DNA from 4 places in the Hafnia sp. CBA7124 genome. Region 1 is predicted to be linked to each of the others. Evidence: predicted binding sites of a transcription regulator. Region 1 holds the regulator's gene; each other region holds the start of a gene.

Evidence for each region. The regulator CRP, encoded in region 1, controls carbon source genes, mostly activating them, when cyclic AMP is high. The targets are predictions, from matches to a motif close to ATGTGANNNNNNTCACAT.
Region 2: CPY98_RS00105 (PTS mannitol transporter subunit IICBA) is a predicted target of CRP. The motif match lies at 2,552-2,569, and genes of this name have one in related genera.
Region 3: gntK (gluconokinase) is a predicted target of CRP. The motif match lies at 1,499-1,516, and genes of this name have one in related genera.
Region 4: msrB (peptide-methionine (R)-S-oxide reductase MsrB) is a predicted target of CRP. The motif match lies at 2,015-2,032, and genes of this name have one in related genera.

What each region holds. Positions count from the first base shown of each region.
Region 1 is NZ_AP017469.1:4,176,889-4,181,091, reverse strand. It holds gene CPY98_RS19020 (aspartate aminotransferase family protein) at 1-210, shown strand, start outside; gene CPY98_RS19015 (YccS/YhfK family putative transporter) at 207-2,285, opposite strand; gene crp (cAMP-activated global transcriptional regulator CRP) at 2,329-2,961, opposite strand; gene CPY98_RS19005 (OsmC family protein) at 3,291-3,698, shown strand; gene CPY98_RS19000 (LysR substrate-binding domain-containing protein) at 3,704-4,203, opposite strand, start outside.
Region 2 is NZ_AP017469.1:20,491-24,693, forward strand. It holds gene CPY98_RS00100 (mannitol-1-phosphate 5-dehydrogenase) at 1-196, opposite strand, end outside; gene CPY98_RS00105 (PTS mannitol transporter subunit IICBA) at 317-2,299, opposite strand; gene dinD (DNA damage-inducible protein D) at 2,800-3,624, opposite strand; gene CPY98_RS00115 (DUF3053 domain-containing protein) at 3,837-4,203, opposite strand, start outside.
Region 3 is NZ_AP017469.1:2,621,982-2,626,184, reverse strand. It holds gene osmB (osmotically-inducible lipoprotein OsmB) at 27-245, opposite strand; gene araD (L-ribulose-5-phosphate 4-epimerase) at 614-1,309, shown strand; gene gntK (gluconokinase) at 1,655-2,191, shown strand; gene gntU (gluconate transporter) at 2,196-3,533, shown strand; gene CPY98_RS12240 (DUF817 domain-containing protein) at 3,606-4,203, opposite strand, start outside.
Region 4 is NZ_AP017469.1:2,023,877-2,028,079, forward strand. It holds gene CPY98_RS09285 (D-hexose-6-phosphate mutarotase) at 1-710, opposite strand, end outside; gene gapA (glyceraldehyde-3-phosphate dehydrogenase) at 812-1,807, opposite strand; gene msrB (peptide-methionine (R)-S-oxide reductase MsrB) at 2,165-2,578, shown strand; gene CPY98_RS09305 (YeaC family protein) at 2,656-2,931, shown strand; gene pncA (bifunctional nicotinamidase/pyrazinamidase) at 3,035-3,664, opposite strand; gene ansA (asparaginase) at 3,690-4,203, opposite strand, start outside.

The sequences.
Region 1 (4,203 bases):
GGGCTGTTGCTGGGCGCTGAACTGAGCCCTGCCTATCACGGTAAGGCGCGAGATATCTTGCATGCCGCCGCGAGTGAAGGACTTATGCTGCTGAACGCGGGACCGGATATTTTGCGCTTTGCGCCCTCGTTGGTTATCGAGTTTGCCGATATCCATGAGGGCATGGCACGGCTGGAAAAAGCGATTGCCAAAGTCGTGGGTGGCAATTAATCCCTGAGTTTACGGCTCATCCAAATCCCGTGATGTGGCCGTTGCCGCCATGCTATCGACGAAATGGTATGCATGGCGCGTAAGTGCGCAATGATGCGTCGAAGATGCACTTCAATTTGCGTAACGGGCATACCGTTAGTTTCTTGATCGTCAGACTGAAATACGGCGGCGTTGTCATTGAGCGTTGGACCATCATGTTCCAAACGTTGCTGACAAAGCTGCAACGCAATTTCGCAACGCTGTAAATAATCCTGTGCCAGATTCTCGGTGAGCATGTAGTGGTCGCGTGCGAGGATCGTCATGGCATTGAGATGCTCAACGATAAACTGACTGTGGGTGATCCACAGGCGCATATCCGTTAAGTAACGTGAGTCAAATCCCGGTTCCTGCATCGCCTGATTCAGCGAAGTAAAGACGGCATTGTGTGCCTGATTCACTTTCATACGCGCATAGGCCAGCGCGGACGTTTTTGGCTCAGGCGACAGTAAAAGGCGCAGTTCGTCTTGGTAGGCCTCCAATGCCTGATGTGCATTTTTGCGCAGCAAGCCGCTTTGCCACTGTGGCCACAGCCAGATGGTGCTGGCAAAGGCAAGAATACAACCGAGAACCGTATCGATGAGGCGCGGAACCAAGAAATGTAATCCGTTAAGCTGTAACAGCTGAAGCGTGTACACCGCCGTGATGGTGAAACCGATCACGGCCAGACCGTAGTTTTTCCTGAGCACCAAATAAGCCGCGATGGTAATTACCAGCATGCAGCTAAGCGTGACGTTCAACGGTAGGTTGAGCTGCAGTAGTCCTGCGGCAACAATTAACCCAACAAAGGTGCCTAGCGCACGGTGCTGGATCCTAACGCGCGTCGCGTTATAGCCATTCTGAATCACCAACATGATGGTCAGCAAAACCCAATAGGGCTTTGGCAGATGGAATAACATGCCGAGGCTACTGCCCGCAGCCAGCGTAATACCTAATCGTGCGGCGTTGCGCAGTGCTACCGACTTCAACGAAAGATAGGCGCGCAGCGCAGGCCAGAAGGGAAGCCGCTGCTGAGTGGACATCAGATTGCGTTGATATAGTGGGCGTTGGCGCTCTAGCAGGCGAGCCACACGGCTAAAATGATAATAACAGAATTTGCCAACGGGGTTATCTGGGTGCTGATTAGACAGTTTTTCTAGCGCCGATAGCTCATTATCCATCGAGAAATGTTGGGGATAACGGTGATACAAAATATCGTCGGCAACCGTTTTAAGTCGCTCGGTAATGACCTGAGCATTGCGGCGTAATATCGCCTCGGCCTGACTTTTTTCGACCAGCTTCTGCACTTCATCAGGCTGAGACAGGCTAACGGTGATGTGTTCTTGCAAGTCTAATGCGACCTGAAAATAGCGCAGCAGGCGTTTGTATTCAGGATTATGCACCAACGATAGCATGTGCATTTGCTGATAGATCTGAGCAATAAGATCCATCACTTTTTGCTGGCGTTGTAGCAACGGAGGCAGCGCGGTTTCAGGATCGATATGCTGAGTTAGCAGGCTGTATTTGGCTTCCATGTAGTCGCCAAGCTGAACGTAGAGCTGGCTGAGGTTCTCGCGGATCGGTTGCCCTTTCCACAGCAGAAACCAAAACCAGGTGAAAGCGCCATACCAAATAGTGCCGACAATATACAGCAGTGGCCCATGCCAGATCGGTACGCTTCCCGCCATGCTCAGGGTAAAAATAGAGGCAACCAGCGCGGCAGGCATAAGCCGTGCGTGTAGCGGGCTAATTTCACCGTTAACGCCAAGCAACAAGGCTAAACCGAGCATGATCAGCGGTAGGGGAATTTGCCAGAGTAAGCATTGCTGTAGCAGAAAACTGCTGAAGGCAAATAAGCTGCCGCCAACGACTAATCGTTTAATAAAGCGTTTATGCGGAGTATCGAGCCCGGCGATATTGCAGCAGGCGGGAACTAAAGAGAACATCAGCCCAAGTTGTAGATTACCTATCAACAGGCCGAATAGCACAGGAAGACACAGCACCAGCGTTTGACGCAGTGCGTAGTTGACTTCCGGGTGGTAGATGAACCGCCGCCACATAGCTAAAGAAACCCGTGCAGCAGGGCTACACGGGCGTCATCTATCAGCGAGTGCCGTAAACGACGATGGTTTTTCCGTGTGCGGAGATCAGATTTTGATCTTCCAGCATCTTCAGAATACGACCAACGGTTTCACGGGAGCAGCCAACGATCTGGCCAATTTCCTGACGAGTGATCTTGATCTGCATACCATCTGGATGAGTCATGGCATCTGGCTGTTTGGCCAGATTCAGCAGGGTCTGAGCGATACGACCGGTTACGTCCAAGAATGCAAGGTTGCCGACTTTTTCAGAGGTAACCTGTAAACGGCTAGCCATCTGAGCAGACAGGCGCATCAGAATATCTGGATTGACCTGAATGAGCTGGCGGAACTTCTTGTAAGAAATTTCAGCCACTTCACAGGCGGTTTTTGCACGAACCCAGGCGCTACGTTCTTGCCCTTCCTCAAATAAGCCTAGTTCACCAATGAAATCGCCCTGATTGAGATAAGAAAGGATCATTTCTTTGCCTTCTTCATCTTTAATCAATACAGCAACGGAGCCCTTAACGATGTAGTACAGGGTTTCAGCCTTTTCACCTTGGTGGATCAGGGTACTTTTGGACGGATACTTGTGGATATGGCAATGAGACAAGAACCATTCAAGAGTCGGGTCTGTTTGCGGTTTGCCGAGAACCATTCGCTATTATCCTCTGTTGTTATCGCTGCCCTAATATCGGGATACTGATCCTGACAGTGTGCTTATCGTGGCACGGGGCTTTGCTTATTAACTTGTATAGCACTTCATAATCGAGATATAGAGTAATAGGCTAAGGTAATTATTTCCTAGAGTTATTGATCTATACCCGTTTCAATCCATAAAGATCCATTTCGGCATAGTTTGTAGCACAGCTTTGTGCAGGTGTCTTGTGTTGTCTCGCTTCAGCATCAAGAAGTGAGGCCTCTGATTGCCTGTTTTTTATAGAAAGCGTAGTCTGATGCCAAAATTTAACCAAAGGGGTGATAAACATGCAGGCACGAGTGAAATGGGTTGAAGGGATGACTTTTCTGGGTGAATCCGCTTCAGGGCATCAAATTCTTATGGATGGAAACGCTGGCGATAAAGCACCAAGCCCAATGGAAATGGTGCTGATGTCTGCGGGTGGATGCAGCGCGATTGACGTGGTTTCTATTTTACAGAAAGGGCGACTGGACGTGCGCGACTGTGAAGTAAAATTAACCTCTGAGCGCCGCGAAGAAGCCCCTCGTTTGTTTACTCACATCAATCTGCATTTCGTGGTTACCGGCAAAGGACTGACTGATAAAGCCGTTGAACGCGCAGTCGCCTTATCGGCCGAGAAGTATTGCTCGGTAGCGCTGATGTTGGGTCAAGCGGTGAATATTACTCACAGCTTTGAAACTATCGTGGTTGAGTAACGTTTTTACTCCCAAGCATAGTTTTGGCATTCCCAACGTAATAAATCCAAGAATCGCCGCGCCGTTAAGGTCAGCGGCGATTTTTGTGAATAGAACACGCAATACTGGGCGGTGGGTAAATCGTCGATAGGCAATGCACAGAGCGTATTGCCTAATCCCAGCGGTTCCCGCATCGCCCGGGCCACGATGGTGAGGTATTGTGCCTGTTGCACCATGCTTAATCCGCACACCACGGAGTCCGTTCGGATCGGTGATTGACTAAGCTGGTGGTAAAAATTCCCCATGGCTGATTCTAGCTGCTGGTAGTAGCCCATATCGGTTTCAGGTATCAGCCATTTTGCGTGCTTCAGCTCTTCTAACGATTTAGCCTGAGAAAATGGGTTGTCGCGGTGAGCGATAATGCAAAAGGGCGATTCAAATAGCGGCTCACGTACCAGATCTATTGGCGTAGTTTCGACTGTTAGCGTGCCGATGGCAAAATCGAGTCGCCCTTCACGCAAGGCCG
Region 2 (4,203 bases), 430 kb from region 1:
TGGCGCTTACGCGGTTAACCTGTTCGACGCGCGCATTTTCACCCACGACGTTGACCTGATAGCTTTGCTGGTGAGCAAGCTGATCGACCAACGGCTGGTTTACGTCTGCAAAAGTGAGTTCCGCCTGTGCATCTGCCAATAATTTACCAATAAAGCCACGACCGATATTACCTGCACCAAAATGAATCGCTTTCATATTTTTGACCTCAAACCTATCCGTAAAAAGGGGGGCGGGGGAGCCCCCAAGAACGGCGTCGACAGCAACGGCACTTTTATAGGGCCGACTGGCTGCGGTGAACAACGCCGTGTAATTGCCTTATGCCGCTTGTTCGCCAGACAGAAGATCTAAGATCTCCTGAACACTGGTGGTTTGCGCCAGACGTTCGATTACGCCTTCGTCATCCAGTGCGTTGGTTAAGCGGGCAATGACCTGAATGTGCTCGTTATTACGCGCAGCGATGCCGATAACCAGTCGAGCGACATCGTCTGGTTCATCACCGAATCGAACGCCGTGAGGGTATTGGCAAATGACGATCCCGGTGCGTAATACGCGGTCTTTGGCTTCTACGGTGCCGTGCGGAACGGCGATAGATTCTCCTAAATAAGTTGAGGTAAGTGCTTCGCGGGCGAGCATGGCGTCGATGTAATCCGGTTCGACATAGCCGCCAGATACCAGCATTTCACCGGCAAAGCGAATGGCTTGCTCTTTGGTGTCGGCGGTTAAGTTCAGGAAGATGTTGGCTGCGCTGAGCTTAAATAGATTCTCTTCGCGATCGGTTGATTCAAATGAGTCATCGTTAGCGGCGATGATAGTTTGGTTGATCAAGCGGTTGTCGTTTGCCGCCTGCGGCAGTTTGGCCGCTAGTAAACGGGTTGTAAGATCGGTATACAGCCCGCTATCAAGGAAATTGCTTAATGAAATATGCATCGCCTGTGGTGCGTGGCGCATCGCGCGTTCGGTTAAATCCTGATGAGTGATCACCAGATCAACGTCTTCAGGCAGGCTGTTAATCGCGCAGTTCACTACGGAAATATGGCTCAGCCCTGCGTCTTTTACCTTTTTACGTAGAACTCCCGCGCCCATCGCGCTTGAGCCCATTCCGGCGTCGCAGGCCACGATAATTTTGCGCACGTGATGTAAATCTTTAGACAAATCAAGCGTGGCACGCATGGCTGGCTGAGGTTCGACTCCAGTCACTTTTCCACCGGATTTAGACTGTTGTTTCATGCCTTGCATGCGACGAGTGGCTTCCGCTAAGCCGTTACTTTCTTCATCACCGACGCGAGCGCGTTTAAGCAACATGGCAGAGGTTAAGAACGAAACCAGCGTTGAAGCCATAATCGACAGCACGACGCCGATAAGAGATGCTTTTGGTGTCATTAGCAACACTGCAAAAATAGAACCCGGAGACGCAGGGGAAACTAAGCCCGCGTTAAAGAGGGTCAGCGTGAATACGCCGGTCATGCCACCCAGAATCACGGCCAGAATCAGACGTGGATTCATTAACACATATGGGAAATAGATTTCGTGGATACCACCGAAGAAATGGATGATTGCGGCACCGCCAGCGGACTGTTTTGCACTGCCTTTGCCGAAGAACATGTAAGCCAGCAGAACACCTAGTCCTGGACCTGGGTTTGCTTCAATCAGGAAGAAAATGGATTTGCCGGTTTCTGTTGCCTGCTGAATACCTAACGGTGAGAAGATCCCGTGGTTGATGGCGTTATTCAGGAACAAAATCTTGGCGGGTTCGACGAAGATAGACGTTAATGGCAGCAGGTTGTTCTGCACCATAATATTCACGCCAGCCGCTAATATTTTTGAAAGCGACTCTACCAACGGCCCAATCGCCATGAATGCCAGCATCGCCAGCAGCATGCCGATAATGCCCGCGGAGAAGTTGTTCACCAACATTTCAAAGCCGCTTTTGATTTTGCCGTCAACCCAGCGATCAAAGTGTTTGATTGCCCAGCCGCCTAATGGGCCTGCAATCATTGCGCCCATGAACATGGGCATATCTGCGCCCACAATCACGCCCATGGTGGTAATTGCACCCACCACGCCACCGCGCTCACCGCCGATTAAACGGCCACCGGTATAACCAATCAATAATGGCAGCAGATAGCTGATCATTGGGCCAACCAGCTTGGCTAATGTTTCATTTGGCAGCCAGCCGGTAGGAATAAATAAAGCGGTAATCAAACCCCATGCGATGAATGCGCCGATATTGGGCATCACCATATTGCTGAGGAAGCGGCCAAAATTCTGTACCTTGACCTTGATATCTGGTGATAACATAAAACACCCCTCGTGGTGCGCTAAGATGTTGCGCGTCGTAATAGTTGTGGTGGTTTCGCCAAAAACCGTCCTGTCGTTCTGTATGCAAAATCGACTCTATCACGCCGTTTTCATCTCGCGTACCCCGTGGGGGATTTGTGATCTTGATCTCGTAATTTCCCCCTCTATTGGGGTGTTTATGGTGATATTGATCACATAAGTAGGCTGAAAGTCTGCTACAAAGTTAAAATATCGCCCGTTATGGGTGGTTTTGTGTGACGCAAATCACTTAAGTTGTTAGTGGTTTTGTTTTTAAATTGTGATTCTCTTCACAAGTTATTTTGCATCCCATCAGCATGCCATCGACACACCTCAGGTTTTCACCCAACGCGTTATAAAATTACATGTAGTGTTTTTTGGGTATAAAAAAACCACACAATCTGGTTAAGTAGCCAGCATTACGCAATCTAGTGGCTTACGAAGCTAGGTGCATGCAAGTTTGCAGCGCTAGCTTTGCTAAGCTATTTTTTACTCAGTTTTTTAGTGGTGGATTCTATGTGCTGGATGCTGTGCTTAGGAACAGGAAGGTTTTCTGGCATGGTGCCGCCTAGTTCTTCAATGGTTTTCCGAACCTTTTGGCCCACATTAAAATGTGTCTGATTGGCTTGTTGCCTTGATTTTATCTGGTCACGACGTAGCTTTTCTTCTGTTTGTGTTGCTCTAAACAGGTTGGCTGCTAATTCAGTAGAACCCATGAAATCGAGAATTTTTTGACTCTTTTTGAGCTCTTTACGCTGGTGAATGGCATTTTGGTCTAGCCCGCCGTAGAGGCCTTTATATCCATGGTTCTGGAAAATGGCAAAATCCATCGTGGTTGCAACACCGGCTTGTTGAGCGGCTTCAACGAGTTGTTTGTTATGTTCTTTTAATTCATTACGCAGAAACAAACGTTTTTCATCTTCTCGTAAACGCTTAAAAGTTTCGTCATCAGCTAATTCTTGGCGTCGAGTTTGAAGTGCGAAGTATGTTTGACCTGCCGCTATGACGGGTTTGTTAGGATCGCCGTTTTGAACCACGAGGTAGCAGGCATAACGGGAGAGGGCGATATCTTTTAACTTTCGTTGAGCTCCAGAGCCAATTTTGACCATATCGAGGACATCCTCGAAATGGTCACCAGCGTTGTGCCCACTGTTTAAACATGCATCTTTTGCCCGCTCTAATACAGGAATAAAATGCCGGTATTCTGAGTAATCCAGCAGCTTTGCCAGTGCTCTTGCAGACCAATATTCAGACCCAGATTCATCTACCTGTTTAATTTCTTCGAAGGGCTGGTGGTGCTTATTCATGGTTCACTCCATGTTATTGCATGATGTTTGGAGATGATATCGATCGGTGGTGATGTTGCTGGAAGCAATATCTCATATCCAGATTTTTGCTGGATGGGCAACGAAGGAGTAGCGTTGCCTCCGTTAAAGAAAAACACCCTGTGAGCACTAAGGCTGACAGGGTGTTTCGGCTATTTAATCAGGCTACGAGATGTAAATGTGTTGCCTAAATATTAATTCTGGAAAATAGCCGCGCTGCGGTTTTTCGCATTTAATAATTCTTGATGCTTGGCAGCAATTGAGGTCATTAACTGATTGTATTGATCGACCTGCTGCTGGGTTTGTAGCTGGATGCTTTGGTTATCAAAGCGCGCCTGAGTCCCAATGCTTTGCAGGAAATCACCGACCTGAATCAAATCCTGTGACAGGCTAGCCGCCATAGGAATGATTGGCATCACGGCATTCGCCGGATCGGTGACGACTTTCGCAAAGGCTTGGTCATAAACTGCTTTCACATCATCAGGCTGTTTAAGTGCGGCACGCGCAGTGTCTGCGGTCGATTTGGCACTTTGAATCTGTTGGCCGAGCAGGTTCAGTGCA
Region 3 (4,203 bases), 1.6 Mb from region 1:
CCCACAGATAAATCATAGAAGTCGTATTATTTGCCAACCTGATGGCCGATGATCCCACCAACAGCGGCACCACCCACGGTACCTAACGCACTGCCATCGGTAAGAACAGCGCCACCTAAGGCCCCAGCACCAGCACCAATCGCGGTGTTACGGTCGCGTTTAGACCAGTTTGAACAAGCACTTAGAGAGGCAACCAGCGTCACTGCCAGTGCTGCCGCTGCAAAACGTTTCATTGTTGTATTCATCACTTACTCCTTTTAAGCTTCTGACGATTATATTTCCATATAAGTATAGGACATGCTTCGTGCAGAAAATTAGCTGTTGGTTATTGTTAATCCAGAATGTAATGCTTGGTATTGGCCGTATCAGTGAAATATAATTCTGCTGACTGCCGTGATATCTATGTGGATTAGTATATTTATTTGCTAAATTCAAAATAGGTAAATATTCTTATTTTGAATTATTCCTATGAACGAATAGTGCTATCGATGCGGTTGCGCATGCTCTCAATTCCTCTTATTTAGCCAATTCCCCAGTGATTTGTAGCCAGTTTTCCCATACCCGCGATGAGCCATGTTCTGGACAATAGGCTATCAACGTGGGGAGAGAAGCTATGCTCGAAGAACTGAAACAGCAGGTACTGGCCGCAAATTTGGCGCTGCCCAAATATGGGTTGGTCACATTTACTTGGGGAAACGTCAGCGGCATCGATCGTGCTACGGGGCTGATGGTGATTAAGCCTTCTGGTGTCGAATACGTAGGTATGAACGCTGAAGATATGGTGGTAGTCGATGTGGTCTCAGGCGCGGTGGTGGAGGGAAAGTGGAAGCCATCTTCGGATACTGAAACCCACCGTGGTCTGTATTTAGCTTTTCAGAATATTGGCGGAATTGTGCATACGCACTCACGCCATGCAACGATTTGGTCTCAGGCGGGGCGGGACATCCCTGCTTGGGGCACAACCCATGCTGATTACTATTACGGAAACATTCCCTGTACCCGGCTAATGACGCCTGAAGAGATTCAGCATAGCTATGAATGGGAAACAGGGCAGGTGATTGTTAAGACGTTTCAAGAGCGTCATATTGATGCTGAACAGATGCCTGCGGTTTTGGTGCATTCTCATGGGCCATTTGCTTGGGGCAAAGATCCCATTGATGCGGTGCATAACGCCGTTGTGCTTGAGGAGGTTGCCTATATGGGGATTTTCTCGCAGCAACTAAGCCCTCAGTTACCGGATATGCAGCAAACGTTGCTGGATAAACACTATTTACGTAAGCATGGCGAAAATGCCTATTACGGGCAGTAGCTATTTCTGATTTTCATCCCACATCCCCCTTCAAAATGAGCGCTTTGGCGCTCTTTTAATCTCCGATTCTTCGCGCTAATTAACTGATTTCATGACTGAATAATAACATTAATGAAATTGTTTTTACTCCTTCATCTGTTGCATTCCTGTTATTTCTTCTCATGGTGATTGTTCTGACGCTAATTAAAATTGCGATATAGATCACACAAGAAAGTTTTGTGCGCTGGCTCACATTGCAAGTTTATGTAAAGGGGCTGACAATGTTACCGATAACAATTACCGGTAACATCGACGTGGGGTTTGCATGCCAGCGTCAACAAAACACTAAATGTCTGGAGCCAGTCAATGAAAAACACACAAAAGCCCCATTACGTGTATGTGGTTATGGGCGTATCGGGCAGCGGCAAATCGGCCGTTGCGAGTGCGGTGTCCCAAAAATTATCGTGTGGCTTTTTAGATGGCGATTTTTTGCACCCACGCAGCAACATTAACAAAATGTCAGAAGGGCATGCGTTGAACGACGAAGATCGTGCTCCTTGGCTGAGTGCGTTGAACGATGCCGCATTTGCCATGCAACGCACCAACGATGTTTCAATCATCGTGTGCTCCGCACTGAAAAAACGCTACCGCGACCGTTTACGTGAAGGTAATGGAAATCTCTCTTTTGTGTATATGGATGGCGATTTTGATCTTATCGAATCCCGTATGAAAGCACGTAAAGGGCATTTCTTTAAACCTCAGATGTTGGTTTCCCAATTTGAGGCGCTGGAAGTGCCTGATTCAGACGAACAGGATGTTTGTGCCATTGATATTAATCAACCGCTCGACGCCGTCATTGCTGACACGTTGAAACACATCCAACAACGTTCTAATCAGGGATAATTCTGTGGATACCATGACTCTTGTCGGCACCGCTGTCGGCTCTGTACTGCTTCTCCTTTTTTTAGTGATGAAAGCGCGTTTGCATGCTTTTGTCGCGCTGATGCTGGTGTCGATTGGCGCAGGTATTTTTTCTGGCATGCCGCTGAGTAAAATTACTCAGGCCATGCAGGATGGTATGGGCGGCACACTGGGCTTCCTGACTATCGTGGTGGCTCTTGGTGCGATGTTTGGCAAAATCCTGCATGAGACAGGGGCGTTAGACCAGATTGCAGCCCATTTGCTGAAAAGCTTTGGTGAGAAACGCGCTCATTATGCGCTGGGTATTGCCGGTTTGGTGTGTGCGCTGCCGCTATTCTTTGACGTGGCGATTGTGCTGTTGATTGGTGTGGTTTTTGCCGTAGCACGTCGTACTAACGGCAATGTGGTAAAAATGGCGATCCCGCTGTTCGCCGGTGTTGCGAGCGCGGCTGCATTCTTGTTGCCAGGGCCGGTACCGATGTTGTTAGCTGCACAGATGAATGCAGATTTTGGCTGGATGATTGCGATTGGTCTGGTGGCGGCGATTCTGGGGATGCTGCTGGCGGGTCCTCTGTTTGGTAACTTCATCAGCAAACGTGTTAGCTGGCCAATGCCAGAAGAAGAAAATGCACCGGTATTAGATAAATCAAACATGCCTTCATTTGGCCTGAGCTTGGCGTTGGTGCTTTGCCCGCTGGTGTTGGTAGGGATGAAAACCATTGGTGCACGCTTCGTAACACCAAATACAAATTTATATGATTGGTTAGAGTTTATCGGTCATCCATTTACCGCGATCCTGATCGCCTGTCTGGTGGTTATCTACGGCTTGGCAAAACCACGCGGCATGAGCAAAGAGCAGATCATGTCTATTTGTTCTGCGGCGATTCAACCAGCGGGGATTATCCTGCTGATGACCGGTGCGGGCGGCGTATTTAAACAAATTCTCGTCGATTCAGGCGTTGGCCCTGCGCTGGGTGATGCATTGATTGGTGCCGGTTTACCGATTGCGGTTGCGTGTTTTGTATTGTCGGCCGCAGTGCGTGTGATCCAAGGTTCTGCAACCGTTGCATGCTTAACGACGGTAGGCTTGGTCTTACCGGTTACCACTCAGCTTGGTCTGAACGGTGGTCAACTCGCGGCGCTGGCTACCTGTATTGCAGGTGGTTCGATTGTATTGAGCCACGTGAACGATGCGGGCTTCTGGCTGTTCGGTAAATTTACCGGCGCTAACGAACTGCAAACGTTGAAAACGTGGACCGTAATGGAAACTATTCTGGGCACCGTGGGTGGCGTCGTCGGAATGATTGCATTCACGTTGTTCTAAGCGTGATGTGATGAAAAAGCCCACGGGAGTGATTCCGTGGGCTTTTTTTCATTTAATCAAAGAGCGTTTGCGCTACTGCGCAATATGGATCCGTCGTTTGATATCTTTAAGATAGGTGGTAATCGTGAATGTCATGATGACCAGCAGAGCCCATGAACTCCACTTTCCAACGTGTACCGCAGACCACGCTCCAAGCTGATTAGGGTATTTCCAAATACCAAAAAAGGTGCTGATATTCTCGGCGAGCCAGATAAAGAAGCCGATAAGGACAAAGGCCAACAGTAATGGCATTTTTCGTTCGCGATCGTAAGGGGTGAAAACCACTATGCTCCGCGCATAGATGCCGATAACAAAGGCGGTGATATACCAACGATAGTCACCAATATAGTGATGGGTAAAAAAGTTGATATATATCAGCAGGGCGACTGTGGTGCTGAGAAAATAAGGGGGATGATGGCGAATTTTGAGGTCGAATAGTCGCCATGATTGAATAATAAAACTGCCTACCGCGGCGTACATAAACCCGGCGAAAAGTGGTACGCCAAGCAGTTTTGTATAGGCAAAATCAGGATAGCTCCAAGATTGAATGCTGCCTGAGGTTTTAAACACTTCAAGAGCAAAGCCGACTACGTGAAAAAGGGTAATCGCTTTAAGTTCATCCCATGTTTCA
Region 4 (4,203 bases), 2.2 Mb from region 1:
CATGCAACCACATCAGTATTGTTATGGTGATGCACCTCAATCACTCGCTGTAACGCTTTGTCCGTGATGACGCTAAATGGTTCAGGCTTGGTATAGATACGGTCTGTGCGCGTTGCAAAGGTCAAATTGCCTTGCTGTTCGCCGGTGCCTGGGTTGACTTTATCAATGTATGGCGAGCCCAAACCACTGACGTCAATCTGGGTGATGTCACCGATATTGAAATAGGTATGAAGTGCGGCGGTGTATTCGTATTCACCGTGAGACTCCAATTCCATTTCGCATACTTCGCCGAGCTTGAAGCGTGCAATCAGGCAGAAGTCATGCGGCCAATGTTTTTTGCTTTCAGCGCTTTGTTCGAGGGTGAACGTTAAGATCACGCCGCTTTCATCTTCATCATGCGCGGTAAGTGTCCAAGGCAGATTACGGGCAAAACCATGCGCGGGCTGACCGGCAGGGCCAAACCAAGGCCAACAAATAGGAATTCCGCCGCGAATTGCCACGCCGTTTTTGAATGCGGTTTCGCTGCTCAACCACAGTACGGGTTTCTCACCAGAAGGCTGCCAAGTGAGTAAATGCGCGCCTTGCAGGGTGACAGCAGCGCGAACTTTGGGATGATTAACTACGACAACAGGAAGTTCGTCTATTTGGCGTTGAGAAATGTATGGGGTGATTTGTTCTTGAACGGGCAGGGTAAAGATTTTTTCAGACAAATTTTGTTGTGACATCAGATTGGCCTTCATATGCTAGGTGCAAAAAACCAAAAAAAAGGGCGACATAAATGTCGCCCTCTCATCAACTTCTCATCGCTAAATTATTTAGAGATGTGAGCGATCAGATCCAGAACTTTGTTTGAGTAGCCAGTTTCGTTATCGTACCAAGAAACCAGTTTCACAAAGTTGTCGTTCAGCGCGATACCAGCTTTAGCATCGAATACTGAAGTGCAAACTTCACCGTTGAAGTCAGTAGAAACTACGTCATCTTCGGTGTAACCCAGTACGCCTTTCAGCTCGCCTTCAGACGCAGCTTTCATTGCAGCACAGATTTCTTTGTAAGTTGCTTTCTTCTCGATACGAGCAGTCAGGTCAACAACAGAAACGTTAGGGGTAGGAACGCGGAACGCCATACCAGTCAGTTTGCCGTTCAGTTCTGGGATTACTTTACCTACAGCTTTAGCAGCACCGGTAGATGAAGGAATGATGTTCTGGGATGCGCCGCGGCCGCCGCGCCAGTCTTTGTGAGACGGGCCATCAACGGTTTTCTGAGTTGCGGTAGTCGCATGAACGGTAGTCATCAGTGCTTCAACGATACCGAACTTGTCGTTCAGAACTTTAGCCAGTGGAGCCAGGCAGTTAGTGGTGCAAGATGCGTTAGAAACGATATCTTGGCCAGCATAAGTCTTATCGTTAACACCCATTACGAACATTGGGGTGTTGTCTTTAGAAGGACCAGTCAGAACGACTTTCTTAGCACCAGCAGCGATGTGCTTACGTGCAGTTTCGTCAGTCAGGAACAGACCAGTTGCTTCAGCAACAACGTCAACGTTGACTTCGTTCCATTTCAGGTTAGCCGGATCACGTTCTGCGGTAACACGGATTGTTTTGCCGTTAACGACCAGATGGCCATCTTTAACTTCAACAGTGCCGTTGAAACGACCGTGAGTAGAGTCGTACTTCAGCATGTAAGCCATATACTCAGCGTCTAACAGGTCGTTGATTGCAACGATTTCGATGTCAGAACGTTCTTGAGCAGCACGGAAAACAATACGGCCGATACGGCCAAAACCGTTGATACCTACTTTGATAGTCATATATTCCACCAGCTATTGGTTAGTGAATAAAAGGTTGCTTGTAAAATTACAAAAACCTTATAAAGCGTCAAGCGGAATCGTGTCAATTATTGCTGTAAATCAAAGCGAAGCCTTGGCTGAGCACATATCACACGCTTCCATTTAACACTCTGTTTCGGATTATACATGGGGGCAGTCATCTGAGTCTCAAGCCATCTCGACTTTCATTTGTGATGCTCATCACAAAAATGAGGCTGCCGCCGATTCGCTAAACAGTTTAGACCAAAATTGGCTGAACCGTTGTTAACTGTTTGTTATAATTAATCGCCAAAAAAAGTGATCAATGATAATCAAAAACAACTCTTCGAGAACGCACAAATGGCTAAAGACGATTTCTCTGCACAACACCCGAATGACTTAACTGAGATGCAACGCTACGTTACACAACAGCGGGGTACTGAACCGCCTTTTAGCGGAAAACTGCTACACAATAAACAAGAAGGCATTTATCACTGTCTGTGTTGTAACAGCCCACTGTTCTACTCTAACAGCAAATACGATTCTGGCTGCGGCTGGCCTAGCTTCTACCAGCCCGTGAGTGCGGAGGCTATCCGCTACCTTGAAGACAATTCACACGGCATGCAGCGTACTGAAATTCGCTGCGCTCACTGTGATGCGCATCTTGGCCACGTTTTCCCTGATGGACCACAGCCTACCGGCGACCGCTATTGCGTGAACTCTGCATCGCTTAGCTTCACCGATGAAGACTCTGGTAAACAGACTCAGGGCTAACAATAAACTCTTTTCTATGTGCTTATTATAGCGCAGAAGAAACGATTCAGCAAAGTGCATCTTAAACGAGGTTTAAAATGGAACTAGACGATTTGCTGTCGGTGATGACGCCAGAAATTTATCAACGCTTGGCAACCGCAGTCGAACTCGGAAAATGGCCAGACGGCGTGAGTTTGACGCCAGAGCAAAAAGAAAACAGCCTGCAAATGGTGATGCTATGGCAGTCGCGCCATAACACCGATCCTCAGCACATGAGCATCAATACGCAGGGTCAAATTGAAATGAAAAGTAAGCAGGACTTTAAAAAAGGCTTCGAGCGCGATGCCATCATTCGTCTAAAGCCTGAAGCATAACGCTTTATTCAGGCAGCATTTTTCAGGTGGCACTGTGTCGTGGCTTGAGAGCGGTAGGGCGGAAGCGTTGATTGCCATCCGTCCTATGCAAGAGAATAAAGGTTTAAAATCTAACATCGCTTAACGTCATTAACGTTGCGCCTAGCGTTTGCATCTGCTGGAGCGCAATTTTGCTGTCTTCAGGCTTGATATTGACGCCCCGGCAACCGTCGGTAATCACCACCACGCGATAACCCAGATGCAGCGCATCCATCACCGAGTATTTTACGCAATAATCCGTGGCTAGCCCCATCATGTAGAGCGTGTCGATTTGATGCCTTTGCAGCCAGCTATGCAACTCCGTTGAGGCTCTGCGGCCATTGTCAAAAAACGCGCTGTAGCTATCGATTGTGGCATCGGTGCCTTTGTGCACGATGTGATCGAAATAGGCGGCATTCAGCTGTGGATGAAACTCAGCGCCTTCTGAACCTTGAATACAGTGATCGGGCCACCAAATTTGTTCTAAGCCTGCCAGCTCGCCCATTTCACCGATTTTTCCCCCAGACTGGCTGGCAAAACTACCGTGATACGCGGGATGCCAATCTTGAGTCGCAATAACCGGCACGCTGTTTTGCTGTGCCTGTTTAATCGCATTCAAAGCGATAGGAATTACTCGATCGCCTTCGGAGACTGCCAGTGCGCCCTGCGGGCAAAAGTCATTCTGTAAATCGATAAGCAATAATGCGGCTGACATTGGCAGTTCCTTTTTTTAATTTTTCTTAGTCGGTGATGCTCAACTCTCCGCGAAGATCCTGTTTCATCAATTCGCGAATTTGCTCAGGGTTGAGATTTTGGCACAACAGATAGTGCAGTTTTGTTAGCGCCGCTTCAACCGTCATGTCGAAACCGCTGATTACGCCCGCATGCGCCAGCGCATTTCCCGTGGCGTAACCTTCCATATTCACGCGGCCTGAAATGCATTGGGTCAGGTTAACCACCACGATCCCACGATCGGAGGCTTCCTGCAATTCTGCCAGCAAATCGGCTTTTTGCGGAGCGTTGCCCACGCCGTAAGAACGCAAGATCAGTGCCTTGACCGGCTGGCGCAAGAAGTTACGCACCACATCGGCGGAAATTCCGGGGTAAATCGTCACCACGCCAATCGGCTGCGGTGTAATTTGATGCACCTTGAGCGGCGCATTATGCAACTGAGTCATCAGTGGCGCGATACGACGGATATTAATTCCGACCTCAAGCAACATCGGGTAGTTAGGTGACGCAAAAGCATCAAAA